One region of the Enterococcus sp. DIV0174 genome, then DNA from elsewhere that is predicted to be linked to it. Evidence: riboswitches for the same ligand, from Rfam matches in the RefSeq annotation. Region 1 holds a riboswitch; the other holds the start of a gene.
What was found. A riboswitch is a leader RNA that binds a small molecule or an ion and turns the genes downstream of it on or off. The one in region 1 is predicted to bind FMN.
Positions count from the first base shown of each region.

Region 2: it holds a riboswitch for FMN, as region 1 does, so the genes downstream of both, ribD (bifunctional diaminohydroxyphosphoribosylaminopyrimidine deaminase/5-amino-6-(5-phosphoribosylamino)uracil reductase RibD) here and IGJ93_RS04500 (ECF transporter S component) in region 1, are expected to answer to the same signal.

Region 1 is NZ_CP172881.1:895,608-912,030, reverse strand. Features, by position in the region: gene IGJ93_RS04510 (M20 family metallopeptidase) at 74-1,414, opposite strand; gene IGJ93_RS04505 (YfcC family protein) at 1,545-3,065, opposite strand; gene IGJ93_RS04500 (ECF transporter S component) at 3,456-4,061, opposite strand; FMN riboswitch at 4,185-4,310, opposite strand; gene IGJ93_RS04495 (pseudouridine synthase) at 4,393-5,109, opposite strand; gene scpB (SMC-Scp complex subunit ScpB) at 5,109-5,684, opposite strand; gene IGJ93_RS04485 (segregation/condensation protein A) at 5,668-6,438, opposite strand; gene IGJ93_RS04480 (GNAT family N-acetyltransferase) at 6,456-6,806, opposite strand; gene xerD (site-specific tyrosine recombinase XerD) at 6,825-7,712, opposite strand; gene IGJ93_RS04470 (Fur family transcriptional regulator) at 7,818-8,276, opposite strand; gene IGJ93_RS04465 (CvfB family protein) at 8,385-9,248, opposite strand; gene IGJ93_RS04460 (cell division site-positioning protein MapZ family protein) at 9,420-11,513, opposite strand; gene rpoD (RNA polymerase sigma factor RpoD) at 11,915-13,024, opposite strand; gene dnaG (DNA primase) at 13,048-14,886, opposite strand; gene IGJ93_RS04445 (cation-translocating P-type ATPase) at 15,068-16,423, opposite strand, start outside.
Region 2 is NZ_CP172881.1:243,323-259,745, reverse strand. Features, by position in the region: gene IGJ93_RS01305 (ChbG/HpnK family deacetylase) at 1-665, opposite strand, end outside; gene IGJ93_RS01300 (beta-glucoside-specific PTS transporter subunit IIABC) at 686-2,530, opposite strand; gene IGJ93_RS01295 (PRD domain-containing protein) at 2,643-3,461, opposite strand; gene ribH (6,7-dimethyl-8-ribityllumazine synthase) at 3,818-4,288, opposite strand; gene ribA (GTP cyclohydrolase II) at 4,303-5,481, opposite strand; gene IGJ93_RS01280 (riboflavin synthase) at 5,498-6,094, opposite strand; gene ribD (bifunctional diaminohydroxyphosphoribosylaminopyrimidine deaminase/5-amino-6-(5-phosphoribosylamino)uracil reductase RibD) at 6,096-7,154, opposite strand; FMN riboswitch at 7,273-7,409, opposite strand; gene IGJ93_RS01270 (PocR ligand-binding domain-containing protein) at 7,490-8,509, opposite strand; gene IGJ93_RS01265 (glycerol dehydrogenase) at 8,681-9,817, shown strand; gene dhaM (dihydroxyacetone kinase phosphoryl donor subunit DhaM) at 9,834-10,232, shown strand; gene dhaK (dihydroxyacetone kinase subunit DhaK) at 10,234-11,223, shown strand; gene dhaL (dihydroxyacetone kinase subunit DhaL) at 11,257-11,859, shown strand; gene IGJ93_RS01245 (iron-containing alcohol dehydrogenase) at 11,875-13,041, shown strand; gene IGJ93_RS01240 (glucose PTS transporter subunit IIA) at 13,120-14,943, opposite strand; gene IGJ93_RS01235 (enolase C-terminal domain-like protein) at 15,193-16,392, shown strand.

The sequences.
Region 1 (16,423 bases):
TTTGATTAAACATTGTACAAAAAATTTTCTCTCATAGAATTAAGATGTTTCTATAAGATTACTCACAAGCTACTTATTTTGCACACAAGCGATAAACAGCTTCAGCATAAATTTCCATTGCTTTATACATGCTGCTTAATTCCCAACGTTCGTTGGCTTGGTGCATGAAATCTGGTGTATCAGGGAACATTGCTCCAAATGCCACACATTGATTCATTGTACGAGCAAAAGTTGCGCCACCTGAAACAAATGGTTCAGTCATGTCGCCAGTGATATCACGATAAGTTTGCAAAAGATTTTTTACTAGTTCACTATCTAGTGGCACGTATAATGAATCTAAGAAATCAAAATCTTCATAAGTTAGTTCATATTTTTTAGCTGTTTCTGTTAGTTTTGCTACTAAATCATCTTTTTTAAATGTTACTGGAATACGCATGTCTACACCAATTTTTGTTTGTTCTGGTGTAATTTCTAAACTAGCAAAATTCATTGTTAATTCGCCAGATTGTTCATCTTTCGTCTTTCCAACAACATTTTCACCCGTTGCGTTTTCTTTCACTAATTTACCTAAGAAATCAATTGGTGCAAAATCAAAGACTTCAGCTAAAGCCATAGACAAACGTGAAATAGCATTTACGCCTTCTGGTGCATCCTTCGCATGAATGCTTTTTCCAAGAACAATAATTGAGTCACCATGATCTTCAAAATCAAAACCAAGTTTGTTCAATGCTTCTTTCACTTCTTCTAATTTTTCACCAGCGTATGGTGCAGCATCAGGAACGACGTTTAATGCGCCACCTGCTTTCACAGAAAAATCAGATGTACCAGGACCTGTCAAATAGGCTTGTAGTAATCCTTTTTCAGCATAAATCAATGGGAATTCAGCATCCGGTGCAAAACCTTGTGTGATTCCTTCTTCTTTTTCATTGTATTTATCTAAGCAGCGCCATAAGTTTTCTTCATCTGTCCCAAAAATAAAGCGAATCCGTGTATTAAATTCAATTCCAGCATCCATCAATGATTTAACAGCATACATTGCCGCAATTGATGGTCCTTTATCATCTTGTGATCCACGTCCAATCAACCAGCCATCTTTTACAGTTGGATCAAACGGCTTTGTATCCCAATTTTTTTCATCCCCAGCAGGAACAACGTCCATGTGACACAAAATACCAAATAATTTATCACCAGAACCAACTTCTGAATAACCATAATAGCCTTCTGGGTCTTTAAATGTGCGGAAGCCTAATTCTTCACTGATTGCTAAAACCTTATCTAATGCTTCAACAACTTTTGTTCCGAAAGGATGGCCTTTCCCAGTATCCTCTTCGTCTAATACAGAAGGGATTCTGATTAGTTCATTAAGTGATTGTAACGCTTGTTCATGATGTTCTTTTGTAACAAATTGTTTCATTCCACTTACCTCCTAATAAGATAAAAGACCCGATAGTTTGCCTACCGAGTCTTCTTAAAGCCAACTCAGTTAGCTTTGTTTACTTTATTATTTAATGATAGATGTTTCTAACTGTTTTGTCTAGGCAAAACTAAATCATTGCCGCAACACCGAGAATCACACAGATAGCTACAAATAAAATAGCAATCAGTTTACCTGTGAATTTCCACCAAACAGAGATGTCAAAACGAGCAATCGCAACAGCCCCCATAACAATAGCAGAAGTTGGTGTAATCAAGTTAACCAATCCAGAAGCAGATTGATAAGCAGTGATAACTAAGTCTTTACCTACACCAGCAAATTCACCCATTGGTCCCATAATTCCCATTGTAGCCGCAGCTAAACCTGATGTTGATGGAATCAAGAATGACATTGGGATATAGAAGATGAACGTAATGATGATGAACACGCTTGAAGATAATGTGCTCAATCCTTGTTCTCCCCAGTGTAAAATAGTATCAGTAATCAAACCATTGTTCATAACAACTTGGATACCACGAGCAACAGCAACAACGATTGCTACGCCGATCAAGTCTGATGCACCAGCTAGGAATTCTGAAATAAATTCAGATTCTTTCATGCCGTATGTGAATGCAACAACGATTGCCATAACTAAGAATAACATAGTGATTTCTGGGAAGTACCAGTCACCAAGTGGTAACATGTCAATCCCTAATACTGTACCAATTACAGGAAGTCCTGTTAACCAGTTTGTTAATGATTCAAAAATAGTAAAGTTTTCATTCAATGTTGTCCAAGGAATCAAACTGATGATCATGATACCAAACGTAATAAAGAATAAAATATTAACAGATTTTTGTTTGCTTGTAATTGTTTCTTGACGACCAATCGATTCGATATCGAAATGTTTCATGTCTTCTTGTCGTTGGCTATAAACCAAAGACTTGGTTGGATCTTTTTCGATTTTTGAAGCATAACGATAAACATAAACGATTGAAATACCTAATAAAATCACAAACATCAAGAAACGTAAGCCAATTCCTTCACCCATTGAGATACCAACAGCTTGAGAAGCTACCCCTGTGGCAAACGGATTAACAGTTGATGCCAAACAGCCTACTTGCGAACCAACTAAAACGATTGCAACAGCTACTACAGTATCAAAACCAACCGCCATCATAACTGGAATTAGTAATGCATAAAAAGGAATTGTTTCTTCGGCCATTCCGTAAGTTGAACCACCTAAAGCGAATAAAATCATTAACACAGGAATCAACATTTTTTCTTTGCCTTTAAATTTCTTAACGACAGAAGCGATTCCGGCATCTAATGCACCCGTTTTATTGATAATTCCTAAAAATCCACCCACAATCAAGATAAAGAACGAAATCGGAATAGCAGCTGGTGTCGCACTTGTTAGCTCACCTGCTTCAACCCCCAACATCCCATTGATTGGTGCCATGAAAATATCCCAAAGACCTTGTGGATTTTGTTTTACTCGTTGATAAGATCCAGCAATGATGTTGCCTGCATCATCTACACTATAGTGACCAGCCGGAATAAACCAAGTAAGGACAGCGATAATTGCAATGATAATGAATAAGACCGTATACGCTGACGGCATCTGAAATTTTTTCTTTTTTTGTTCCATTTTCTTCTTCCTTTCCCTTTTTCATTTTTTAGAATCAAGTAACATTGGTTCTATCGTTATTTTATCAAAAAGAGCGGCAGAACAAAAATAATATCTCAAATAAATGATACTTTTTGTTCATAAAACCATTTATAATGACGAATCATTGCCTCCTTTCAGCTAAGATACTTCTTTCAAAGTAATTGTAGCCTGTCTTTTTGTTTTTCAAACAAACCTATTCGTCATTTAAAAAGAGAAGAATTTCACATTCGTTCATTACAAATTCATGTTTATGCATAAAAAAATAAAATACTCAATAACAACTAATAAAACGTTTACATTTGCGGTTTTATTGCATTTTTTTTCAAAAAAAAAGGACCAAAAAATTACTGGTCCTTTTGAATATACATTTTAAATCGTATGTCTTTGTTCTAAGGCATGCTGTTTACGACTTAACCAAGGTAATAACTTAGCGTGTAAAACTAGGAAAGCAGCACTAACGATAAATCCTTTGATTAAGTTAAACGGAACAATTCCAATCAATACATAATTAACCAACGGCATACCTAGCATTTGATTAGCATTCAATCCAAAAAACATAAGATATAATGGTGTAATAACAAAATAGTTTGCGATACTCATGAAAATTGTCATTGCTAAAGTTCCTGTGACAACACCTAAAATTTTGTTTCTATTCGCATGTTTTTTATTTTGTTTGAAGAAGTAGAAAATTGGTAACGTAAAAATTGTCGTTGCCAAAAAACTTGCAACATCACCAACTAAATTGTCTGGTGAAAATCCTGTTGTCACCAAATGTAAAAGTGAGCGTAAGAAAGCTGTTGCGACACCAGCTACCGGCCCGAATAAAAACATACTGATCAAGACAGGTATATCACTAAAATCAATTTTTAAAAAACTAAATGCCGGCATAATTGGAAAAGCAATAAATTGTAAAACCAATCCGATTGCAGCAAACATCGCTACCATGACCATTTTTTGTACCCGTGTGTTCTTCATTTGAAATCCTCCTGTTAGGACTCCTCTTCAGCGAACTATCCAACTAATTTTTCAAACAAAAAAACTCTACTTTCACAGGGAAAATAGAGTTAGAGTTATCTGATAAATGATTAGTCAAATAAGCTCTATCTTCTTTATCCAGACTTTACTGTCGGTATCGGAATTTCACCGATTCAGCTATTTCTTAGAGAAATAGGTCGTGGACTGTAACCACCGGTCGGGAATTGCACCCTGCCCCTGAAGACGAACCTTTTATATTATTTTGTTTACACTTACATTATACATAGCCTTGAAAAAAAAGCAACATTTAGTTCTTACAAAAAGTAAGCTGTCATTTTGAATGATTTAATAATGTACTGATTTCTTTTTTGTTTAACTCACGATACTCTCCTGGACGTAGCCCTTGAAGAGTCAGATCACCATATTTTTCTCGTTTCAGTTTTTGTACGGGTAAGCCAACTGCCTGTAGCATGTTTTTCACTTGGTGATTACGTCCTTCATGAATTGTTAACTCAACAATACTGTGATTCGTTTTAGGATCAACTGACAAGATTTGAACTTTAGCAGGTGCCGTTCTTCGTCCTTCTAGTTTAATTCCTTTCGTTAAAGGAGATAGCACCGATTTTGTAGCGATTCCTTTTACTTTTGCAACATAGACTTTATCTACCTCATGCTTTGGATGCGTCAAACGTTGCGCAAATTCACCATCATTTGTTAATAGTAAAATACCAGATGTATCATAATCAAGGCGTCCTACAGGATAAATTCGTTCTTTTACCATCGGCAACAAGTCAGTAACCACTTTTCGGTTTTTATCATCTGATACTGCAGAAATGACCCCTTTTGGCTTATAAAGTAAATAGTAACCATATTCTTCTTGATAAATTGGCACTTCGTCTACTTCAACAACATCGTGTTTTCCAACTTTTACACCTAATTCTCGCACAACTGTGCCGTTGACTTTTACCCGACCAGCTAAAATAAATTCTTCTGCTTTTCTTCGAGAAGTAATTCCCGCATGCGCGATTACTTTTTGCAATCTTTCCATTACATTTTTTCTCCTTCGCTCACTCCATCAAAAAATAAATCCAATGATTCATCATCTTTTAACGCGTTTTCTAATTCTTGTGTATCTGGCAACTCAGTTAAATCTTTTAATCCAAAATAATCAAGGAAATAGCCAGTTGTTCCATACAAAATGGGACGACCAGGACCTTCCACCCGCCCTTTTTCTTCAATTAGCTTATGAGCAACCAATCGCTGAACGGGACCAGAAGCTTGGACACCTCTGATTTGTTCGATTTCTGTACGTGTAATTGGTTGTTTGTAAGCAATGATTGCTAACGTTTCAACTGCTGCTTGTGATAACGTATTTGATGATCCTTGCGCATATTTTTTTAAGAGTGGCGCTAATTCTTTCTTAGTTGTTAAGACGAAATGGTCTTCTGTTTCAAAAATGTGTAACGCTGAATCAAGAGTTGCTTGGTATTTTTTTTCTAAGGCTAAAATCAATTCAGCTAATTCTTGTTTATCAACATTCAATAAATAGCTTAGTTCTTCACTACCGATTCCTGCTTCGCCGGCCACAAAAAGGATAGCTTCTAGTTCACTTAATTTTGTCATTCGTTGTATCTCCTATTACTGGATAAAGCATGATTGAATCATAATTTTCAGCCTGCTCAGCAAAAATCTGTCCATTTTTCATCAGTTCAAGTAACGCTATGAAGGTCGTCACGACTTCTGCTTTTGTTGGTGCTTCAAAAAATGATTCAAATGTACAGCCCGCTTGACTGTTCACTAGCTTTTCCTTAATAAAACTCATACGATCTTCGATTGTCGTGTCGTCTGGGGCAATCGTCTTTTCCACTTTTTGTGAAAATTGTTTGCGCTCCAAAATGGCTTGCATCGCCCGAAATAAATCGACTTTTTTTACTTGTCCACGTTTGAGAGGCAATTCTTTTTCTGCTAAGTCTTCTACCATCGTTGGCTCTTTTGAGTAATATAAACTACGTTCCTCAGCTTTTTCAACTAGTTTTTCTGCTGCATACTTGTACTTTCGATATTCTAAAAGTTGCGTAACCAATTCGTCTCGTGGATCTTCTTCCCACGTTAAATCATCTTCAATGGCGAGTTCCTGAACAGGCAATAATGTTTTACTTTTGATTGCCATCAATGTAGCTGCCATCACCAGGTATTCTCCCGCTAGCGCTAGCTCCATTGTTTTCATCGTATGAATATAGTTCATGTATTGCTCAGTAATTGTCGCAATTGGAATGTCATAAATATCAATTTCCATTTGCTGAATCAAATGAAGCAATAAATCCAGTGGTCCTTCAAAAATATCTAGTTTAATATTGATTTCAGTCAAATGATTCACTCTTTCTTCATTATGCTTCATTGCCATTTAGACAAGTAAGGTTTCGTAACCTCAGTTGCTAAAAAAGTCACTTCTGGATATTTTTCTTGAAGCTCATTTAGCATCAAGAATCCCATGTTTTCTCCTCGATAAGAAGGGTTCAACGAAATATCATGAATGACTAATTGATTCTTGTCGATCCATTCAATACCGATAATTCCTTGAATATTTGTCGAGTCTTCTGGTGTGAAGAAAAACAGTTCATAATCATTTTCTGCCTCATAAACATCGATTTCTTTTAACAAATCGGTTTGATCCGTCAATTTTTTATGAAAGCTTAATAAGCCCATTGCAATTTTTCGGTTCTCTTTTCGGTAATGTGTTAACATTGTTTCACCTTCCTCTGATTAAGCCCTTGGAAAATGCTGCTTGTAAACATCTGTCATTCTTTTCTTAGTGATATGTGTATAGATTTGTGTTGTTGAGATGTCTGCATGTCCCAATAGTTCTTGCACCGTCCGTAAGTCTGCTCCGTTTTCCAATAAATGTGTAGCGAAACTGTGACGTAAAGTATGTGGCGTAACGTCTTTACGAATACCTGCTTGTTGTACTAATTGTTTTAAATTTTTCCAGATTCCTTGTCGAGAGAGTCCTTTTCCATGATTGTTTACAAATACATGTAGTTCGGAAGTATCCTTTACTAACAGAGGGCGCGCTTCATCCAAATAACGTTCTAACCATTGAATTGCATAGTCTCCTAAAGGAATGATTCGTTCTTTATCTCCCTTACCAATTGTTTGTAATAAGCCGAGAGAAAGATGAAGATCACCTAATTTTAGACTGATTAATTCACTGACCCGCATGCCCGTTGCATACATGACTTCCAAAATTGCTCGGTCGCGAATCCCTAATGTTTTGGATGTATCTGGTGTTTCAATCAATGTTTCGACTTCTTTAAGTGTCAACGTACTTGGTAATTTTTGTGCCTTCTTTGGTGTATCAATATGCTGCATAGGATCATGGTCTGTATAGCGTTCTTGTCGCAAAAACTGATGAAATCTTCTCAAGCTAGAAATCATTCGGGTAATTGTCGCAGTCGCCTTTTGTTCTTCATGTAGTTTTTCTAAATACTGAATAACTAGATAACGATCGACCATTTGCCAAGAAGTAATCTTCTTTTCTTCCATAAAATGCAAATATTGTTCCAAATCACGTTCATAACTTTTACGCGTATTGGCCGAGAGTCCACGTTCAATATTCAAATAATGAAGGTACTCACTTAGTTCTTCTTTCATACTATAACCCACCTCATGCTTTCTCTATCATATCAGATACACCCTTATTTCGATAGTCCATTTACGTTATCTGCACAAAGAAAAAGCCGTCTTTTAACAGACGGGCTACTTTTTCTTTTCGTTTTCTTGACAGTCGTGACAAATTCCATGAAAGGTCAAACGATGATCTTTCACTAAAAAATGATATCTTTTTTCAACAACTTGTTCGACTTCTCCTAAAAGATCTTCTTCAACTTCTTCGATAGCACCACAATTAAGACATAACAAGTGATGATGAAAATGTTTCGCACCCTCTTTTCGTAAATCGTAGCGTGCTAATCCGTCATTGAAGCTCACTTTATCGACAATTTTTAAATCAGTTAGAATTTCTAATGTTCGGTAAACCGTTGCAAGACCAATTTCTGGACTTTTTTTCTTAACTAAAAAGAAAATCTCTTCAGCAGACAGATGCTCTTTTTCATTTTCTAAAAGTACGAGCAGTGTCGCCTCTCGCTGCGGAGTTAACTTAAAACCCGATTCATGTAATTGTTGTTTCGTTTTTTTCATTGCCAATATAGCATTCATCCATTAATTCAACTCCAACAATTTATAATAATTACAAATAAACAAATGATAATACTCAGTTAAATTATAATAATTATAAGCTAGTTAAGAAAAACATGCAAGATATTCTCAATTAGATTTTTCAATTAATTTTGTGACGCCATCTTCTTGTTTGATTAATCCTTGCTTCATCAGATTACCCATTGCACGTTTGAAGGCGCCTTTGCTGATTCCAAAAGTTTTCATGATATCTTCCGGATCTGATTTGTCGGTAAATGGTAATTGTTTTTCTGCTGAGCGTTCTAAAATTGTCAAAATCATTTGTGCATCATCACTGATGGCTTCATGCGCACGTGGTTTCAACGAAATATTCAAAACACCGTCTGGGCGAACGCCTACAACTCGGCCGCTCACGTGTTCGCCTAATCGTGGCTCTTGATAACGTTCGGAAGGATGAATAAACGCCACATAAAAATCATCGGTTAAGACATATGTTCCTGCTAATTTCAAACGGTACGTTGTTCCAGAAATATCTTTATTTTTTAACTCTTCATTCCCATGTTTACTCAATGACTTAAAGATTTTTTCATCTGCGAGTTCACCCCAAATGCGATCTTTTGCATCCACCTTCAAAGCAATCATCAATCGATCCCCTTTTTTAGGCCACAATTCTGTCATCGTGGGTAACTCGTCTAAAGAAACAACAAAGTCTTTATCTGGTAAGCCAATATCAACAAAAGCACCTAGATCTCTTCTAGTTGCTGTTACGGTTCCAAAGGCATAATGACCAATGCGACTTTTAGGAATCAATGTTGTTAAACGATTTTCGTGTTTTTGATTTTGATAACCAAATCCTTCGACCGCTTCACCAATTTGATGCTCTCCTTCTGATTTGCTTAATCCAAAAGTTTGCCCGTTTTTTTGGACAAAATAATTTTTTTCATTTTCATCAATAATAATTCCTGTAAATATGTTTGCTAATAAATTATTCATTTCGATCTCCTTTTAATTGAAAGGCTTTGATTTCCCGTCACTTTTCTCTGCTATCATAACATACAGCTTTCACCAAGAACAATGTTCGAAGCAGTACTCCATAAAAAAAACTTAGGCGAATCATTCATCCTGATTCGCCTAAGCCAGTCATCTGTTAGATTAGTAAGTTTTTTAATTACTTCCATTCCCGCCAAACCAACCTGTTTTACAGTTGATTGTTACGATATAAAATGGTAAGGCACTTTCCCCAATACCACTCATTAGAGATGATTTGGTTGAAGTCGCATAAAGATTATAATAGCCCTCACCATTTTTAATTTGCGCTTTTTCTAACTTATAGCCGCCTTCGACAATATAGCCTCGTTGAATACACGTAGCAATGACACTTTCTCTCACTCCAGATGCCCAGTTCCACGCTGTATTAGAACTATCTGCTACATCACTTGCATTCGTTCCCATGATTGGTTGATTTGCTGTTGAACCTGAACCTACAGTAGTCGTACCAGAAGCTGTACTTGCTTTCGCGGCTTCTTGAGCTGCTTTTTCTGCTTGGGCGGCTGCTTGAGCCGCAGCGGCTTGCTCTTCTTTTGCCTTTTGTTCTGCTTCTTGTTTTGCTTTTTCTTCCGCAGCTTTTTTCTCAGCCGCTTGTTTTTCTTTCTCAACTAATTGCTGATCTACTTTTGTTAATTGTTGTTTGAACGGCTCGGCAAGTTCTTTGTTTACGATTTTATCAACCGCTTCTTTCGCTACTTTGTATTGATCCCGTGTAGCTGAATCAACAACTTTTTCATTTTGATACACAACTTTTATTTTTTCTTTAGCTGTTTCAATTTGCTCAAGTTGTTTTTTTGCCTCTTGTTGTGCTTTTTTAATAAGCGCTCCAAAAGCTGAATCATCTGTTTCAATTGCCTCGATTTTATCAGTATTTTTTAGTACTGGCTGTTCAACTAAATGATCATCTTCAATCACAGGTTCAGTAAACAAATCATTTACTTTTTTAATACTGATTATCTTTTCTTGAATGTCGTTGTATGTTTCATTTAATTTTTGATAATCTTTTGTAGAGTCAACTTCTTTTAACTCTTGCTTGATTTTTGGCAGGTCTTGATTCAAGTGGTCTGTACGAATGAACTCATTTGTATCATCAACATAAAAACTAGCTAGTTCTTGTTTCATTTCAGAAACTTGCTTTTCTTGTCTGGCTACCTCAGCAATTCGCTCGGCTTCGACTTTTTGCTGATTGTCATAGTATGCCCAACCACCAACACCTAATAAAATAACTGCAGCTAATAAAAGATAAGGTCCTTTTTTAGCTTTTTTTGGTTGTTCAGTTGGTTGTTTTGTTTCTGACATTGTCGGTTCTGATTCTTTTTGAAAAGCTGCTTTATCTGTAGCGGATGTTACAGTTGGTTTTTCAAGCTTTTCAGGCTTCACAGTTGTTTGCTCAACCGTTTCTTTCGTTGATTGTTTCACTGCATCGGCTTTTTTTTGAGAACTCATTTTCTCTTTTTTTACTTGAACTGGCACAGCTTTGTTTGCATTTTTTTTAGCAACTTTTAAGGATTCATCCTTTATGGATTGTTTCTTAGAAACAACTGTTGGTTCTTCAGCTGCTTTTTCTACTGTTTTTTTCGCTTCGTCAACTTTAGATTTCGGGTCTTCGACAACTTGCTCAACAGTTTTTTCTTTTGTTGCCAACTCTTCTGAATGTTCTATGTTTTTTTCTTTTTTGTCGTCACTCTTAGCAGAATCAGACACGATAGCTTCTGTGTCAGTACGGTTTTCTTCTTTGATATCTGCTACATCTTCTGCAATCTCAGGTGCCTGTTCAGCAGCAATCTTTTCGTGAATCATTTGCATTAATTCTTTTGATTGTTCTTCATCCACGTCTTCACGATGAGCCTGAATGTACGCTGCAAGAATTGACTGGTTATCTTCTTTTTCAACATTTTCTTTTAGCTGTGCAATGCGTTCTTGTTTTTCTTTTTCAACCGTTTCATCAATCGAAAGTTTTTGTTTCACTTTGGTTTCTTTTTGATTTTCTGGTTGGTTATCTTGATTTTTTTTCATAGGTTTGACAGCTTTCTCTTTCTTTTCTTCCAATTGTTCACCTGCAGTTTCTTTTACTGCTGTTTCTTCTGGGGTTTCAGACGTATCAAACAATTCCATAACTGATTCAAGTGGCAAATCTTTTAGCTCTGACCATTCGATTGGGTCATTTAACTCTGTATCTGGAAAATCTGGTTGATTATTTTCTTCAGGAATTTGTTCAAGAGATTGGTCTGTTGTTTCGACAACATCTCGTTCATTTTGAATGTGCTGATCATTTTCTTCAAGGCTAAAGCCGCAATCTGGACAAACTTTTTGGCCTTTAATCTTTTTTGATCCACATTTTGGACATTTTTTTTTCACTTAGTGATCGGCTCCTTTAACTAAGTTTAACGCTAACATTTAATCTATCACATTCTAGCCTATCAGCCAATAGTTTATCTTTACGATTTTCTAACAAATCAGTAAATCGAACGTTAAAAATAAGAGTTAAAAAAATTTTTTCACACAAAAACAAGTTTTAGAAAGCAAAGATTATGTGAAAAAAATTATCCATTTGAACAACTAAAAAAAGCTGACACAAAACGAATTAACGTTTTGTGCCAGCTTTTTAGTTTTTATTCCAAGAAATCTTTTAATTGTTTTGAACGTGATGGATGGCGTAATTTTCTTAGTGCTTTTGCTTCGATCTGACGAATACGTTCACGCGTTACACCGAAAACTTTCCCAACTTCTTCTAAAGTTCTTGTTCGACCGTCATCTAAACCGAAGCGTAAACGCAACACGTTTTCTTCACGGTCAGTCAATGTATCCAATACATCTTCCAATTGTTCTTTTAATAATTCATAAGCCGCATGTTCAGCAGGGCTTGTAGCTTCTTGATCTTCAATGAAATCACCAAGATGTGAATCATCTTCTTCACCAATTGGTGTTTCTAATGAAACAGGCTCTTGCGCAATTTTTAAGATTTCGCGTACTTTTTCTGTAGGTAGGTCCATTTCTGCCCCAATTTCTTCAGGTGTTGGTTCTCTACCTAAGTCTTGAAGTAGTTGACGTTGGATACGAATCAATTTATTAATTGTTTCAACCATATGAACTGGAATACGAATTGTACGTGCTTGGTCAGCAATCGCACGTGTGATTGCTTGACGAATCCACCAAGTCGCATAAGTTGAGAATTTGAATCCTTTACGGTAATCAAATTTTTCAACGGCTTTCATTAAGCCCATATTTCCTTCTTGGATCAAATCTAAGAACTGCATACCACGACCCACATAACGTTTTGCAATACTTACAACTAAACGCAAGTTTGCTTCAGCTAAACGTTGTTTTGCTTCTTGGTCGCCTTCTTCGATTTTCAAGGCAAGTGCTACTTCTTCTTCAGCTGTTAAAAGGGAAACTCGGCCGATTTCTTTTAAATACATACGAACTGGATCGTTGATTTTTACACCAGTTGGTGCAGATAAATCTTCTGTTTTTGCTTTTTCAGCTTTTTTCTCACCACTTTTTAAACTGTGAATTGATGGATCACCATTTTCATCGACAACACTGATTCCAGCATCCTCAACTTTTTGAATTAGTTTGTCCATTTCTTCAGCACTCAATGTAAATGGTGTAGCAAGTTGGTTTGATAGATCATCATAGACAACTTGTCTTTTAGGTTTGTGTTCTTTGATGAAAGCTGTCACTGCTGCTTCATACTTTTTCTTATCTGTTACATTTGCCATAAAAGAAGGCCCCCTTCAAGTAGCTATTTGGCTTGTTTTAACTGTCTCGTTAAATTAATGATCTCGATTGTCAATTCTAATTCTAACTGTTTATTACCTGTACGTCTGGCTTCTTGCTGCAATTGTTTTTTTTCGATTATTTTATCAGCTAAGCCAGATTTACTGATAACAGCCAGTAAATCTTGAATTTCTCGCGTAGAGCTTTCTTCAGCGACTCGCAAATAGGCAATCTCCACCACTAAACGCCTAATTTTTTCATCTTGCAAAAAGTTTAAAAAATCTGCAAGGTTAAACTCTTCATATTGTGATAGATACGCATCAAACAAAAAATAGATTTCTGCGTACTCATCGTGGATAAATTGAAACTCTTGTTCTTTCAGCAAATTCCGAACAGAAATTTCTTTAAACACCCGATACAACAACATTTGCTCCGCTTTTTCGACTTGCGTCAGAGGTTGCTTTTGTTGCGGTAACTCCTGCTTGACCATTGGTATATTCGGCTCAGCAGTCCGTTGCTGTTCTTGGCGGTTTGCTCGTTTCAATTCACGCAATTGTTTTTGAATCGTTTCACGACTAACTTGAAATTCACTTGTCAGTTGTGAAAGATACATATCTTGCTCAATTGGCGAGACAACTTTACTTAATTCAATCAACACTTCTTGAAGATAATCTAACTTATCTTTTTCATTATCCAAATTCTTATTTTGCTTTAGATAGCGTGTTTTGAATGTAAAGACTGTTTCACGACCATGTTGAATCAATTCCTGAAAGGATGCTTCACCATATTTTCGCAAATATTCGTCTGGATCTAGCTTTTCTGGTACAACTACAATTGATAACTGTAATCGACTATTTTCACGTAGAAGTTCGATTCCACGATTGGTAGCCTCAAATCCTGCTTGGTCACCATCATAACAAAGCACCAGGTCTTTCGTTAAGCGCTCCATTTGCTGGATTTGTTGAGCAGTTAAACTGGTTCCCATTGAAGCTAAACCATTTTTGATTCCGGCTTGCCAAGCTGCAATTACATCCATAAATCCTTCAAATAGTAATATTTCACCAGTTTTTCGGATCTCGCTTCTTGCTTTATCCAAGTTAAATAAAACTTGACGCTTATTAAATAGTTCTGTCTCTGGACTATTTAAATACTTGGGTTGATCTTTTTCTTGACCTTTTTCTGGTGCTAACCACCGACCAGAAAAGCCAATCGTTCGACCTTGCGGATTGTTGATTGGAAACATGATGCGCTGATAAAAGCGATCAGAAAAATGACCATCATCATGCTTGATAAACAATCCAGAATGTTCAAAAACATCACTTGATAATGATTCATTATTGAACACTTGAACTAAAAATGAACGTTCATTTGGTGTAAAACCAATCTTAAACGCTTCAATTAATTCCATTGTTAACCCACGATTCAGTAAATAATCAAGTGCAGGCTGTCCAGCTTTCGTGTGTAGTAACATGTGGTGATAGACCTCTACAGCTTTTTCATGTGCTGTAAGTAACTCGCCCGTAGCTGAATTTGTTTCATCAGTAGCATATGTTTGTTGTTTCCATTGATCTGCTAAGGGAATTTGTTCAAATTCTGCAACTTTTACCACTGATTCTGGAAAAGTTAATCCTTCAAGTTCTTGAAGAAAAGTAAAGACATTTCCACCTTTCCCGCAACCAAAACAATGAAAAATCTGTTTGTCTTCAGCTACAGAAAACGAAGGTGTCTTCTCTTCGTGAAAGGGACAAAGTCCTAAATAATTTTTTCCAGATTTCTTTAATTGAACGTATTGTCCAATCACCTCAACGATATTCGTTTGACTCCGAATATTTTCAATCACTTCCTGAGGAATTCGCTGAACCATTGTTTCCACCCCCTCATTTGTATACTCCATAAAAATCGAGTAAATCTATCAGGAGAATAACCGGTAAAAAATCGCACCAACCGAAATCAGCGCGATTTTAAAGGACACAATTATACATGTTTGATTGTATCATATTCCTGTTCTTTTTCAAGTATAACGTTTTAAGAAGTTAATGAATTGTTTAAGCAAACTTATTCAACAGTTTTTCTTGAATATTGGCACGCCAATAAGCTAGACGAAGAACAATATTTATTGCCATGAGCCCAACGAATAAGCCAAGTTGATTTCCCACACCTAAATTCACTTCTAAAATGCCATGGAAAAGCATCGCTGCCACATAAATTCCAACAACCGTCGTAACAGCTAAGAAAATTCGTAATGGGTTGAAAGGATAACAAGCTTTGATTACAGCTAAACAACTAATTCCAATCAATAAATAATACATTAATGTTGTCGTTTCACCATTCGACCAATCCAATCGTTGTCCCAATAGATAAACTGTCACAACATTTAAGACAACTAAAAGTGCATTTGGTAATGCATTGATAAGCGCTGTTGGCAAGTAGCGATAATTGACTTTTCGTTTATCTTGCTCAAAAGATAAGAAGAAAGATGGGTACCCTTCAATTGCTAAGTCAATCAATGTGATTTGAATGGGAATGAATGGGAACCCAATCGCAGTAATCGCACATAAGATAGACAAGATGAAAGAATAAATTGTTTTGATAAAGAAAATTCCTGAAACCTTCGTCACATTGTTAACCACTCGACGACCTTCAAACAAAACTTCTGGCAACGTCGTGAAGTCCGAATCCAGTAAAACTAAGTTGGCGATTTGACGAGTTGCGCCATCACCTTCTGCCATTGCAATACTACAATCAGCTTCACGAAGTGCTAACACATCATTTACACCATCACCTGTCATCGCAACTGTTTTACCACTTTCCTTTAGCTCATTGACTAAGATTTTCTTTTGTTGAGGGCTTACTCGACCAAAAACTGTATAGTCATGCGCAGCTTGTCGTACATCTTCTTCATTAATTAAATCAGAAAGATCAATATAGGCATCGTAATTCGGTAAACCTGCACGTCGCGCAATATTCGAAACGGTAAAAGGGTTGTCCCCAGAAATAACTTTTAGATCCACACCTTCTTCATGCAAGTAAGCTAATGTTTCTGGTGCATTTTTTCGAATAGGATCGTCAATTTCAAATAAAGCAATCGGATCAATACCGGTTGGTTTATCCTCTGATAATTTTTGATTAGGTGCAACACCTAGCATCAAGACACGATAGCCATTTGCTTGTGCGGACATTAGTCGATCTGGCAACTGATTTTCTGGAACTAATCGTTCTGGTGCCCCAACGTACACTACACCTAGTTCAGGAAATTCCATTGCGCCCCATTTTCGGTCAGAAGAGAACGCTAAGACTTCTTCTACTTGGTAACGATTGGAAACTGCAAAATAATTACGTAAAGCTTGCATCGTCACATTATTATCATTGCTTTCTGCTAAATAAGTACCAATAATTTCTGG
Region 2 (16,423 bases), 650 kb from region 1:
TGGTCTAAAACGTATTGATCTAAGAAACCAGGGTGAAGATGTAATTCAATCACTGTTTCTTCTGGTAATGCTTGGTAACCAAACGCATCGTCTGCAAAGTCACTAAGCTTCGTTCCACGATTGAGGACCGTCATCAATTTATCAAAATCAGGAATTTCTGCCAGTTGATAGGGCAATTTTTTTGGTGGTTGGTATCCATAAAATAAATTGGCATGGATGCCATATTTTTCAGCCAATTCAAATAAAGCTTGTCCAACTGCTTGATCGCCAACAGAATGTGTTTCCATATGCACTGGGAATTCACCAAGTAATTCCTTAAAATGTAAGATTTGTGCTTCCATTTCTTGTTTGATTTCATGATAGTTAAACGTCAATGTTCCACCATTTTTGTAATGACTTGAAGAGAGGAATAGCCCCTTTTCATCCACTAAACTAGGAATTTTTTTTGCATCTGTCACTGGTTTGCCTAAAGTAAAGTTGATATGCAGATTGATTTCAACCGTTGGATCAATTGCTTGGATCAACGTAACTCCAGCTTTAGCTTCAGGCATATTCACCATTAACGAAGTACTCCTAACGATTCCTTCTTCCACACTTTTGGCAATTCCTAAATTAATAGCCTCTGACATTCCTAAGTCATCTGCATTTAAAATAAATTTTCTCATCATTCAGCCTTCCTTTTCACTTACTTCGTTTGAATCAGATGATTTTTATCTGTTAATGAAATCTTGACTTCTGGATAATCAAGTGTGTTTGTTAAAACGACTGCTGTTGTCGTATCGTAATCAGCTAATTGACTGAAATCCACTTGTCCAATGACTTGTCCTGCAGTTACTCGATCACCTTGTTTAACCTGCCAAGAAAAACCTTTTCCATTTAATTCTACTGTATTGAGACCAATATGGATTAATAATTGCTTACCATCATCAGCAGTGAACCCAATCGCATGTTTTGTTTGAGCCACTAGCTCTACAACGCCGCTAACAGGTGCATATACCGTACCCTCACTTGGTTTGATTGCAAAACCTTCGCCCATGCTTTTTGAAGAAAATACTGGATCATTGATTTCTGAAATCGGCAAGTACTCTCCATTTAAAGGTGCTACTACTAAGTTAGCTTCACTTAAGTTAGTAGATGCAACTGGTTCTGCAGAAATTATTTTCTGTTCTTCTTCACTAATTGAGACTGTTTTCATTTGCTTACGCATCCACAAAGCAGTAGCTACTAGCGCCACGAAGAATGACACACCATTCGCTAATAATTGTGCACTAAAATTATTTCCAGGTCCTACAAACATTGAGAATGTAAAAATATTGGCTACTGGGGTAAAAGAATAAGCTTTGGTTTCAAAAAAGCCACTGATTGCGCCGCCAAGTGCTGCAGAAATCGAACCAATAATAAATGGCATTTTATACTTCAAGTTAATCCCATAAATGGCAGGCTCTGTGATCCCAAAAAAGCCTGATAATGAAGCAGAGGCAGCAATTTCTTTATCTTTTCCTTTTCTTAAAAATAGCCACGCGCCAACTACAGCACCAAATTGACCAAATACACCGTTAGAACCAATTGGTAAAATCGTATCTGCACCAGTGTTTTGAATATTGATTAACGCAATTGGTAAAATTCCCCAATGTAAACCAACCATCACTAATAATTGGAACAAGCCACCTAATAATGCACCCGCTAAAATCGGACTAAACGCATACACGCTAAAGTATGCTGTACCAATCAAATTGGCGATTCCATTTCCTAAAGGACCGATCAAAGCAAAGACTGCAATTCCGGTAATGATGATTGTAAAGAAAGGAACAAATACTGTGTGAGTGACTTTAGGCAAAACTTTTTTGACACCACGTTCGATATAGCTTTGTGCCCAAATTGCTAAAATCGTTGGAACAACAGCACCACCATAAGTTTTGAAACTAATCGTTAATCCCAGCAATGACGCACTATCTAAAATACTAGCATCTGTTAATGGATAGATCATTGCCGCTGCGATTGCCAACGCTATAAATTGATTTGTCTTAAATCGATTGGCTGCTGTTACTGCGATAAACAAGGGTAATAATGTGAAGACACCAGATGCTAAGATACTTAACAATTGATATAGTCCACTATCTGCCGGCAAAATATTGTACATGGAAAGTGGAATCAAAAATCCTTTTAAAATCCCCGCTGCTGCCAACACACCAATATATGGGGTGAAGATAGCTGAAATTGTCGCAAATAATTCATCGTACCATGTTTGTTTCTCTTTTGGCTCATTTACTTGTTTCTCCGCATCTTCTGGTAATAGTTTCACTAATTCATCAAAGACATCCACCACGTCACTTCCAATTACTACTTGATGTTGTCCACCAGACTCGACATATTGAATCACACCAGGTACTTCTTTGATTTCTTCTTTTTCAACTTTTTGTCCATTGTTTAAATAAAAACGTAGGCGTGTCGCGCAGTGTGTTAGTGATGAAACATTTTCTTTTCCTCCCACTGCTTCTAAAATTGCTTGTGCTCTTTGTCGATCGTCCATTTCTTTTTCCTCCTTAAAAATTGTTCGTAAAAAACAAAAAACCAAAAAAACTAGCCCTCTTCAATCAAAAGAGAGTCGTTTTTTTGGTTATGCCTGGTCGAACCAGTTACACTCAAATTTCACTTATTTTTTTGATGTGGATTAGCAGATAAAGCAAATCTTCTTCGTCCAACGTCCAACCGTAAGACTCCTGCAAATAATGCTCGATTTTCTTTACGCACTGCGCTTCTTGCACATATTGTGCACGCAGTGTTTGATACAATTCATTTTTTCGATACTCAGTTGTCTCATGGTTAAGTTTCCTAGCAATAAAATATTTAAGATGCGTCACAAAACGTAAATAGTAGAATGAATCTTCTGGGAACTCTTTATGAAAATGATACGTAATAATATTGTTCACATCACTGATAATTTTAATGTAAGGATCTACTTTTTCACGCTCACCAAGACTTGCTTGACTATTGATAAAATGTAAGGCGTAGGCGTGTGCTTCTTGTCTAGGAATTTGTTTACCTGTCTCTTCCGCCAAATAGTTCACCGCCCAATTTCCCAGCTCAAATTCTTTCGGGAAAAACTTTTCGATTTCAATTCGAAACGGTGCACTTAAAGAAATTCCTTGGTCCAAACGTTGCAACATGTAGTTCGTGTGATCCGCAACATTTAAAAACAAAAGATCTGTCGTTGGTAACTGGAGTTCTTGCTCAGCTTTTTTGACAATTTGATGAGAGTAGTTCATGACTTCTAGCGGAAACTGAGCCAAGTTAATCCCATTTAAATTGGAATCATTTAATTGATATACTTTTTCGACTTCATCTTCTGCAATCGTTTTAGGAAATTTTCCAAAGCCAATTCCCACTTCTGCAACAATAACTTCTTTGCCATCTTTCATCGCTAATGCAAAATTGTTGTTGATACTCTTGATGATCTCCAACTCGCCACCTCCAATCTAAGACAATAAAAAAGCCAACATTAATACACTGCTCCCACAGTCTATTACATGCTGGTTGATGCCTGGTCGGACCAGTAACACGCCTTTTATGTGAACATCATAACGGTAACTTCTTCAAAAGTCAATGATAAATGTAACCGTTTTTCGTTTTTATTACAAATGTTATACAATTTTCCTTATTTTTCTATCGAAAACAAGAAAAATTCTGTTATTACAAATACGCATCACTTATACAAGAGCAAGGGTTGAACCTCCTACTGTTTCTAGTCAGTAAAAAGTTCAACCCTTGCTCTTTTTATTCTTTAATGAAGTAAACGAACAAATTAAGGCAGCCGCAATCAGTTGTTCCTAATTTGTTGCGTTAAGGAAATCATCTCGAGTAATCCTTGTGCCACGTTTGCCCCATTATTTCCAGCTTTTGTGCCTGAACGTTCAATTGCTTGTTCAATTGTTTCTGTCGTCAGAACACCAAACATAACTGGAATTTCTGATGCTAAACCAACTTGTGCCACACCTTTTGCTACTTCATTACTAACCAATTCGTAATGAGTCGTTGCTCCACGAATCACCGCCCCAAGAGTCAACACACCATCATATTGATTCGTTGCAACGATTTTTTTGGTCATAAAGGGAATTTCAAAGGCTCCTGGAACCCAATAAACATCAATATTTTCTTCTTCTACGCCGTGACGAACCAAGCTGTCAATTGCCCCGCTTAGTAGTTTTGATGTAATAAATTCGTTAAATCGTCCAATAACAATCCCAATTTTTTTCGTTTGTCCATGAAAGTTTCCTTCAAAAGTATGCATTGTTTTCTCCATTCTCAAATTGATAGTAAGTGATGAAATCTTGTTTTTTTCGTTTGTAGATACGTATAGTTTTCTTTTTCTGGCGGGATCTCAAGCGGCACGCGTTTAACGACCTCAATTCCTTGTTCCATCAACTGTGTCACTTTTTCTGGATTATTCGTCAATAATTCGATTCTCTGAATACTCGTTTTCTTTAACATTTCTACCGCAAATTGGTACGTTCGCTCATCTGGCTCAAATCCTAAAGCAAGATTCGCATCATAAGTATCAATACCTGTTTCTTGTAGTTGATAAGCCAATAATTTATTTTTTAAACCAATGCCTCTGCCTTCTTGACGTAAATAAAGAATAGCGCCTGTTCCTCTTTCCGAAATCATCCTCATAGCTTCATGAAGCTGGTCGCCACAGTCACAACGGTGGGAACCAAATACATCGCCAGTCAAACATTCAGAATGAATACGCACGAGTAAAGGTTCTTCACTCTTTCGCACATCACCTTTTGTTAGCAATAAATGTTCTTCACCAGCGTTGTCCTCAAACAAAGTTAATTCAAAGTCACCATATGCTGTAGGTAGTTGAACAGTTGGTCGTTGCTCTTCCAAATATTGTTTCAACTCTTCGACAGTAATAAGTGGCATCTGCCAGCTATGCGCCAAAACTTTTAGTTGCTCCAAACGTGCCATTGTTCCATCTTCATTTAAAATCTCACATATATAGGCAGCTTCTGATTGATTGGTTAATTTTGCTAAATCAAGTGCAGCTTCCGTGTGTCCTCTTCGCTTCAAGACGCCGCCTTCCTTGCCTATCAACGGAAAAATGTGGCCCGGTTGATGGAACATCGTAGCTTTCGTTGTTGTTTGCCCTAAAGCTTTGATCGTCTTTGCTCGATCGTAAGCAGAAATACCAGTTACCGTTGTTTCATAATCAACACTGATCGTAAATGCTGTACCAAATGGATCGGTATTTTTTTGGACCATCTCCGTTAACTGTAGCTGCTTGGCACGTTGAAGAGTGATTGGCGCACAAATGAGTCCTCGAGCAAATTTAGTCATAAAATTAATTGTTTCTGGTGATACTAAGTTTGCAATCCCAACTAAATCTCCTTCTGCCTCCCGGCTTTCATCATCTGCTACGATAATTAAGTTTCCTTTTCGTAATTCTAGTAAAGCTTCTTCAATTTTTTTATGGTTCATCTCTCTTGTCCTTCTTTCACCACTTAAGAATTCCTTGTGCCTTTACATACTTTCCTAGTAAATCAGTTTCAATGTTGACCAATTGTCCTTGAACCAGTTTTCCTAAATTCGTTTGTTCTTTTGAGTGTGGGATCAAGCTAACCGAAAAGGTCTGCTCGGTCACTGCTGTAACAGTTAAACTAACACCATTGATTGCAATCGATCCTTGCGGAATAATTTCACCTTTAAAAGTACCCGGTAATCCGAAAACAAAAACAAAGGCATTTTCTTGCATTTTTTTTTGTAGCAAGCGAGTCGTTCCATCTACGTGCCCTGTTACCAAGTGTCCTTCTAGTCGTCCGTTATAAGGCAATGCGCGTTCCAAATTGACCGGATCTCCGACTTTCATTTGCGAAAAAGTCGTTCGCTGATACGTTTCTGGCATCATTTCCACACAGAATCGTTGATTGTTGATTGCAATAGCCGTTAGACATGTCCCATTGATAGCCATACTGTCTCCAATTCGATAATTGTCTAACAATTGTTCAGACGCTTCGCAAGTAAGTTCGATTGTGTGTCCATGTCGTGTAATCTTAGTCACTTTTCCCTGCTCTTGAATCAATCCAGTAAACATTTTATACTCTGCTCCCCACGATTTTTATTGTGTTGTCTAACGCTTGGACTGTGACATTGTTCAATTCTGTTACTTTTTCAACATGTCGACTAGAGGACATACACGTAACACTATCACCACCTAAAATTTTAGGTGCAACGTAAGTAATCAGCTCTTCCCAACACGCACTTGCCAAAAAAGCATCATGAATTTTTGCACCACCTTCAACATACACAGATTGGATCAGTCGTTCTCCTAATTTTGTTAATACCTCGGAAATCAAAACTTTCGGCAGATAAATTACCTCAACATGTTTCGGTAATGTCTGACAAATTTCAGACTGTTCTGTAAAAATCAAAACTGGCGCTGTTTCATCTTGAAAAACAGCAAGATTTTCGTGTTCGAACACCCTTCCTCGTCGATCTAAGATTACTCGATAAAACGGAAAATCGTTTATCGCACTTGTTAACTTGGGATTGTCAGTCAAAATAGTTTGACTTCCTACCAAAATTGCTTGGTAATTCGCCCTTTCTTCGCGAACTTTTTGCACCACATATTCACTTGTTAATCTGGTTCGTTGGTTCAATAATGCTAACTTTCCATCTAATGATATTGCTTGTTTTAGCGCAACAAATGGCCGCTTCTTTTCAAAAAAATAATTGTAATGTCTGTTTAAATTTCGAACCTCTTCTTCTAACACACCAACTAAAACATGAATCCCATGATCTCGTAGTTTTTTTATTCCCTGACCAGACACTATAGGATTAGGGTCTACTTGTCCGACTACTACTTGCCTGATTCCAGCAGCAATAATTGCCTCTGTGCAAGGTGGTTGTTTTCCGTGATGGTCACAAGGTTCTAGAGTGACATAAATTGTTGAATTGAGTAGTTTTTCGGGAGTATCGCATAAATAATCAATTGCTACTTTTTCTGCATGTGCCTCGCCATATGCTAAATGTGCGCCGACTGCTAGGACTTGATCGTCTTTCACAATAACTGCACCGACTAAAGGGTTCGTAAATGTTTTCCCACGCCCATTTTCCGCTGCTAGAATCGCTTTTTTCATAAATCGTTCATGCAAATGAATTCCTCCTTTCCAAACAAAAAAGCCCCGTGTAATTACACGAGGCTCATAGTCAAAATAAACTCAAAGAAGCACGACAAAAAAAGGGACACTTTTCCCGTCATTTTTTCGATAAGTTTTTCTTCTCCCATCCAGACTTTAACTGTCGGTTCTAGATTTTCACTAGATCAACCGCAAACTATTGCGGGTCACGGACTTCAAGTTAGACTTGTCACCGTCGGTCGGGAATTACACCCTGCCCCGAAGAAACATATTCAATTAACAAAAAAAGCATAACGTTCAAAAAAAAGAATGTCAACTGCTTTTTTCTTGTGCTTGATTCGCGACTTGCTTCAATCCATCGGAAAATGTTTGTGTCGCTTACGGTAATTCAATGGTGTGATTCCCTTGATTTTTTTGAATGAACGTACAAAGTAACTGGCCTCAACATAACCTAATTGATCGCTAATTTCGCTGATTGTTAAATCTGTTGTCCTCAATAATTGTTCCGCCCAATAGATTTTTAATTTCGCATAAATTTGACTGAAAGGTTCTCCAAACTCTTCTTTCAACTGTCGGCTTAAGTAGCTTGGACTCAAATTCGTTACATCGGCTAACATATTTAGATCGACATGACTTCCTTTATTAGCAAAAATCAGATCAATTGCAGGTTGCAGCATTTTATTTTTGGCTAGATACCTATCTTTTTCTGTCCCTAATTGGTTTTCCAATAAAGATTGACGAATGTCTGCTTGCACTGTTTTTAAATCAACTGATTGATCCGGTACTTCTGCTTTTTTTGAAATGCGGAGTGTCTGCTTATACGCTTTGATTAAATAATCTTTTTTGATTGCTTCCGTTACGATGTATTCGCTTAAACTTTCTAACATTACAGCTGTTCTCTGCAAATCAGCCAAGGTAAACTGGGGATATTGTTCAAATAATTCGTGGTGTTCTTCTTTAAATGCTTCCAATCTTTCTTGGTCTTCTACTTGTAAAACTTGTTCTAACTTTTCTTGTCCATCTATTAGCAGAACTTCTCCAGCCATGATTGCACCAACATATTGATTATCAACCATAATTGGGATTGCCATATCAACAATATTAAAATGGCAACGGTAAATAAACGGCTCTCCTGTTCGAACAGCTTCCAGGCCTCCTCTTGAATCACATTTTTCACAATAAACAGCCAATTCAGGGTGATTACGTACTAACTGGCAAAAAGGTTGAACTTGGCTGTGTTTCGTAATTGGTCTACCCCGATAATCTACTAAAATAATGGCCAAATGTGTAGCGAGGGCTAGACTTTCTTGAACTTTTTCCCATTTATCTAAATCTAAAACTTGTTCGATATCAAATAAAGTTGTGCTCATTTTCTCACCTCTAGTTAGTAGTATAGGACGATTTTCTAAAAATGACAAAATAATCCTATTTCACAAAATACTTCAACACATTCTCGAAAGAAAGCGGTATCAAAGTTCAATGATTCTTTGATGATAACGCTTTATGCTATAATAGTAAACGATAACAAGGAGGAACTACTGATGAGAAAAGCACTAATTTTACCAACCAAATATGTACAAGGTGAAGATGAATTACTGAACTTAGGTTACTTCGTATCGACTTTTGGGTCTTCTGCATTACTGATTGCAAACCCGGCTGATGTGGATCGTATTCGACCACAACTAGATGCTACCGCAGAAAAATTTGGCGTATCATTTATTGAAGGCGGTTTCAGTGGTGAAGTCACTCAAGCAGAAACAAAACGATTGCAACAAGTAGCTAAAGAACAACACACTGATTGCATTATTGGTTTAGGTGGCGGAAAAGCGATTGATGCTTCAAAAGTTGTAGCTGAGGGTGAAAAACTAATTATTGTTCCAACAATTGCAGCGCAAGATGCGCCAACCTCTCACTCGGCTGTTTTGTACCATGAAGACGGTTCGTTTGACGACTATGCTTACTTTAAACAAAGTCCAAGCGTTGTCTTAGTGGATACAAAAGTGGTGGCAAAAGCACCTACTCGTTTCTTGGTTGCTGGTATGGGTGACGCATTATCAACTTATTTTGAAGCACGTGCAACGCATGATTCTTATTCCCGCGTTAACGCAAGTTTGCCAATGGGTTCAAGAGAGGGATTAACTCCTCCGGCTAGTGGCACTTATGCTGCCTTAGCGATGGCAAAATTATGTTGGGAACATTTACAAGAAGACGGCTTGAATGCAAAAATTGCTTGTGATGCGAATTTAGTGACTGAATCATTGAGTAAAATTGTCGAAACAAATATTTTGTTATCTGGTTTAGGATTTGAAAGTGGTGGTTTAGCTGCAGCTCATGCCATTCATAACGGAATGACTGTTTTACCTGGTGCACATAGTTACCTTCATGGTGAAAAAGTTGCTTTTGCCACCTTAACTCAGTTAGTTCTGGAAGATGCAAAAACGGAAGAAATGAATGACGTCATGGACTTCATGGCTTCTGTTGGATTGCCATTGACGCTAGCTGATCTAGGTGTGGATCACATTACTTATGAAGAAGCACTTGAAGTAGCAAAAATCGCTTGCATTCCTGAAGAATCCATTCATTCAATGCCGTTCCCAATTGTTGTCGAAGATGTCGCAAACGCTCTAATCGTCGCTGATCGAATTGGACAAGCCTACAAAGATAGAATGCGTAACTAAAAAGGAGTTTTTTGGAATGAAAAAAAGTATCTTACTCGTTTCTCATAGTCAAATGATTACAGATGGGCTCAAAGAAATGATTGAGCAAATGGGCAAAAGTGAGAATGTCGTGCTCTTTTCCCTAGGTGGAACTTCTGACGGAGAATTAGGTAGCGATCCAACCAAAATTGTAGATGCAATCAATGAAGCAACTGATAGTGATATCTTTTTTGTCTTCGCTGATCTTGGCAGTGCTGTCTTAAGTGCTGAACTTGCATATGATTTATTAGAACCAGAACAACAAGAAAAATATGTGTTAGTTGATGCCCCCTTAGTTGAAGGAGCATTCGCAGCTGGAATCACAGCAAGTGTTTCTGACGATCCCGACCATATTGTCAATGAAGCAAAGCAGGCAGCAAAGAAAGGTTGGAAATAAAATGAAGAAAATCATTAATGAACCACAAAATATTATCGAAGAAATGCTTGAAGGAATGGTAAAAAGTTATTCAACACTTGTTCATCGCGTCGATGATTCCAGAGTAATTGCTAAAAATCAAACAGAGAATGCACAAGTCGGATTAGTTTCTGGTGGCGGAAGCGGGCATGAGCCTGCACATGCTGGTTTTGTCGGTGACGGAATGTTAAGTGCAGCGGTTTTAGGTGATGTCTTCACTTCTCCTACACCAGATCAAATCGAACGCGCTATCGAAGCAACCAACCAAGGCAAAGGTGTTTTATTGATTGTTAAAAATTATACTGGTGACATCTTGAACTTTGAAATGGCAAAAGACTTAGCCGAAATGAACGACATTCCAACAGAAATCGTTGTTGTTGATGACGATATTGCTGTAGAAGACAGCACTTATACCGCTGGAAAGCGTGGTGTTGCCGGAACAGTTCTTGTTCATAAAATCTTAGGTGACGCTGCACGAAGTGGCGCTTCTTTAGCAGAATTAAAAGAGCTTGGTGAAAAGGTTGTCCAAGCAACCAAAACGATTGGCGTTGCTTTAGCAGCGGCAACTGTCCCTGAAGTTGGGAAACCTGGTTTTACTTTAGCAGAAGATGAAATCGAATTCGGCGTTGGTATTCATGGAGAGCCAGGATATCGTCGCGAAAAATTACAACCTTCAAAACAATTAGCACAAGAATTAGTTGAAAAATTAGTTCAGGCTTATCCAGAAACGCCAAAAAAAGTTGGTGTCTTGGTCAATGGTATGGGTGGCACTCCTTTAATGGAACAATTTGTCTTTATAAATGATGTGTTAACTTTACTTGCGGCTAAAGATATTGACGTTGATTTCCACAAGGTTGGGAACTATATGACCTCTATTGATATGCAAGGTCTTTCTCTGACATTGATTGATTTGACAACAACGGAATGGACAAAAGCTTTAACCAGTCCAGTTGCAACCATCTCATGGGGCTAATTTAAGAAAATGATTGACTAAAGGAGAATGACAATGGATTTAACAGTCGAAAAAGTACAAGCATGGTTGAATGATTTTTCTCAAGAAATCGAAAAAAATAAACACATGCTCAGTGAATTAGATACGCCAATTGGTGATGGTGACCATGGAAACAATATGGCTCGTGGCATGGCAGCTTATCAAGAAGCATTTGCTGCACAACAACCGAAAACTATTACTGATACATTTAAGATCTTAGCCATGTCTTTGATTTCAAAAGTAGGTGGGGCTTCCGGTCCATTGTATGGTACAGCATTCATGAATTTTGCCAAAGCAACAAAAGAAGTTACTGCCATTACAAATGAAGAACAGCTAGGTGAACTTATACAAGAAGGATTGAACGGGATCCAATTACGTGGAAAAGCCAATGTAGACGATAAAACAATGGTCGATGTTTGGGCTCCTGTAGCTGAAATACTCAAAAAAAATCAACCCTTAACAACAGAAGAAATCACATCTGCCAAAGAACATACAAAAGAGTTACAAGCCAAAAAAGGACGCGCTTCTTACTTGGGTGAGCGTTCTATTGGCCATATTGATCCGGGTGCTGCTTCCAGCGCTATTTTGTTCCAAACGTTATTACCTTATCTTAACTAGAAAGAAGCAACTGACATGAAAACAAATTATGATTTTATGATGCCTAGCGTCAATTTCTTTGGTCCTGGGGTCATTGCCAAAATTGGTGAACGTGCAAAATTGTTAGGCATAAACAATATTTTGATTGTAACTGATTCTTTTTTACATCATTTAGAAGATGGACCTGTCAAACAAACCGAAGAAAGCTTACGATTAGCTGGGATTTCTTATACTATTTTTGACGGTGTCGAGCCAAATCCTAAAATTCGTAACGTTCAAGCCGGAGCTGCGATGTATCAAGAAAATAATTGTGATAGTATCATCACTGTTGGTGGTGGTTCTGCCCATGATTGTGGTAAAGGAATTGGGATTGCCCTGACAAATGGTGAAGATCTTGCAAAATTAGCTGGAATCGAAACGTTGACCCAACCATTACCACCACTGATGGCCGTGAATACCACCGCTGGAACAGCTTCTGAAATTACACGACATGCCGTGCTAACAAACGAAGATACACATTTGAAATTTGTCATTGTTTCGTGGCGAAATGTACCTTTAGTTTCTTTCAATGATCCATTGTTGATGCTTGATGTTCCAAGTAAATTGACAGCAGCTACTGGAATGGACGCTTTGTGTCACTGTGTAGAATCTTACGTTTCAGAAAATCGTAATCCAATTACAGATGCTCAAGCAATTCAAGGAATGAAATTGATTGGCCAATATTTACGTCGAGCGGTTGCGAATGGTCATGATGTTGAAGCACGTACCAATATGGCTTATGCTTCTTTACTTGCCGGAATGGCATTCAACAATGCCGACCTAGGTTACGTTCATGCGATGGCACATCAATTAGGTGGTCAATATGATGCCCCACATGGCGTTTGCTGCGCTGTGTTAATGCCGACTGTTGAACGTTGGAATATGATTGCTAGTCCAGAACGCTTTGCTGATATTGCTACTTTCTTAGGAGAAAACATTACTGGATTATCTCCAATGGAAGCAGCTGAAAAGGGAATTCATGCACTCGAAAGAATTTCTGAAGATGTTGGTATCCCAACAAATATCAAATCAATTGGGGCAGACCCAAAAGATTTTGAATTGATGGCTGAAAATGCGTTAAAAGACGGCAACGCCTTTTCAAATCCACGCAAAGGTACAAAGTCAGACATCGTTGAATTATTCACCCGTTCTTACGAAGCCTAATTTTTACTTAACAGAGAAAAAAGGATGAAGCAAAACGAAATAACGTTTTGCCTCATCCTTTTTCGTGCATAAAATTGATTAATTCAAAACAACTTTTTCTAACAATTCACCAGATTGATGCGTGCCATCCAACCTTTTTTCACCATGAAGTGTCACTACGCGCTCCATGTTCAAGATGATGACCATGACTATTGTTGATTTTTTTTGCGTGCGAATATAATCTAAATCCATCTTTGCAATTTTTGTTTTACTTGAAACTTTATCTCCAGCTTGAACAAATAGCTCAAATCCTTCGCCATTCAACGAAACTGTGTCGATTCCCATATGAACCAAAATTTCCACGCCATTAGTTGTTTTGATTCCAATCGCATGTTTAGAAGGAAAAATTGTGGTAACAACTCCGGATACGGGCGCATAAATTTCACCATTGATTGGCTCAATAGCAAATCCATCTCCCATCATTTTTGTCGAGAATACTTCATCGGGAACATCCTCTAAAGGTACATAAGCACCTTGGGCTACCGCATGTAAATCAACTTCATTGGTTACAAAATCTTCTGTTTCTTCTTTTGGTACAAGTAGATATGTCACTAGAAACGAAGAAACTAAAGCAATCAAAATACCTAGCACTGCAAAAATAAAATATTGCCCAATGTAGGCCGGCAAACTAAAAATACTCGACAAAATATAACCATAAATTCTAACCCCAAAAAAGCTAATGAACGCTGAAGCTAAGGCACTACCAATCGTAGCCGCAGCAAAAGCTTTCTTATACTTCGATAAAATACCAAATAGCGCTGGTTCAGTGATTCCTAAAATACCTGAAATTGCTGAAGATAAGACAATTGTTTTTTCTTCTTTTGTCGTTACCTTGGTATAAATTGCTGCAGTTGCACCAGTGATTGCCATGTTCGCCATAAACATCATTGGCATTAACATATCATAGCCTTGATTTGCAAAATTTTGTAACGCAATCGGGGTCATTGCATGATGAAGCCCCGTAAATATCGCGATTGGGCGAATTGCGCCAACGACAATTCCAGCTAAGATCGGTGATATTGCAAATAGCCCTTCTACCCCACTTGCCAATAAGTTTCCTAGAAAAATACTGATGGGTCCAATGACCGTTAACGAAAGTATTCCTGCAATAAATAATGATAATGTTGGCGTGAAAACAGTTCGTAACACTTGCGGTAGAACTTTGTCGACCCAACGATAAATATAGCTTAATGCTAATACGGCAAAAATAATTGGAATAACTGTTCCAGCATAATTAAATACAGGAACTGGAACTAAGCCAAATAATAAGAATTGAGAGACTTCTCCTTGTGCAACAGCTGCCGTCATAGTTGGAAATTGCATAGCTGCTGCAATCGCAATTGCTAAATACTGATTCGTTTGAAAAATTTTCGCAGCAGATGCTGCTACAAAAAATGGTAAGAAAGTAAACACACCGCTTGCAATCATATCAATAACCAAATAGGAATCTGTTTGATTTGAAAGTACATTCAATGCTACCAATCCAGCCATCAGTCCCTTGATCATCCCAGCACCAGCAATCGCCGGCACCAGCGGACCAAAAACTCCAGAAACCGTATCCATAAACAATGATACAAGTCCCTTCTTTTCACCTGAATCAACTATCCGTGTTTCCTCCAACCCTAATTCCTTTGCCAATGGAAGAAAATAGTCTGCGACATCCGTTCCAATAACTACTTGTAGTTGGTCGCTCTGATACTTTGTCCCAACCACATGTGGAATTTTTTCTAACGCCTCATAATCAACTGCTTCAACTTTTTTTAAGTTAAATCGTAAGCGTGTCATACAGTGCCAAGCATTATTAACATTCTCTTTTCCACCAACAGCTTCAATGATTGCTTGTGAAGTTTCTTTATGATTCATTTCTCGCTCCTCCTTGTTTGCGTTTACACGAGCTATATTAGCATGGAGACATCTCGTTGTAAAACCAGTCCTATTATACAAACAACTAACAAAAAACTTTATTTAACAATATTCCCAAACAAAAAAAATGATAATTGGACTGATTTTTAAAGCTATACGACCTTTTTTTTAGGCCAAATTGACAGCGCTATAAATGACATGTTTTACTAACTACGAAGCACAAGATTATTTTCTATAGGAGTGAATATAATGACACCAACAATTATTACGAACATAAAAAGTTTTGCGATCAAACCAGATCGGCATAATTTATTAGTGGTCAAAGTTGAAACAAATAAGGGCGTTTTTGGCTTAGGTTGTGGTACTTTTCAGTTCCGCCCACTAGCTGTCAAAACTGTTGTGGATGACTACCTCAAACCTCTGCTTATAGGGCGAGATGCAAATCAAATTGAAGATCTTTGGCAAATGATGAACGTTAATTCTTATTGGCGAAACGGTCCAATTACTAATAATGCAATTTCAGGCGTTGACATGGCTTTATGGGATATCAAAGCAAAGTTAGCAGATATGCCACTCTATCAACTACTAGGCGGAAAAGCACGCACCGCAATTCCCGCATATACACATGCAGTTGCTGATAATATTGACGATTTATTCAGTGAAATTGATCGTTTCTTGTCTGAGGGATACCAGTATATTCGTTGCCAATTAGGTTTTTATGGAGGTAATCCAAAAAATTTGCAAACACCTGAAAATCCAATCGCTGGTTCTTATTTCAATCAAGAAGAATACATGGATACCACACTAAAAATGTTTGCTACCATTCAACAAAAATATGGTCATCAATTTCAGATGCTTCATGATGTTCATGAACGTCTTCATCCAAATCAGGCGATTCGTTTTGCAAAGGCTGCTGAACCTTATCATTTATTTTTCCTAGAAGACCTTTTGCCTCCTAATCAAAATGAATGGCTTACACAACTCAGAAATCAAGCTTCTACACCTATTGCTACTGGGGAACTATTTAATAATCCAATGGAGTGGCAAGAACTTGTACGAAATCGAATGATCGACTATCTGCGTGCACACGTTTCTCAGATTGGTGGAATTACACCTGCACTAAAATTAGCTCATTTTTGTGATGCAATGGGAATTCGTATTGCTTGGCATACTCCGTCAGATATCACACCAATTGGCTTAGCTGTAAATACACATTTAAATATTCATCTTCATAATGCTGCTATCCAAGAAAATATTGATGTGCCAAAAAATACACAACAGCTTTTTGGGCATATTCCTCAACCTAAAAATGGTTTCTTCTATCCAATTGAAGAAGTCGGCATTGGTGTTACATTTAATGAAGAACTAGCGGCTGAATTTCCGGTTGTTTATCGACCGCATGAATGGACACAAAGTAGGACGCCAGATGGGGCAATTGTTACGCCGTGAGAAAGGTTGTGAGAGAAGTGCTTAGCTCCAA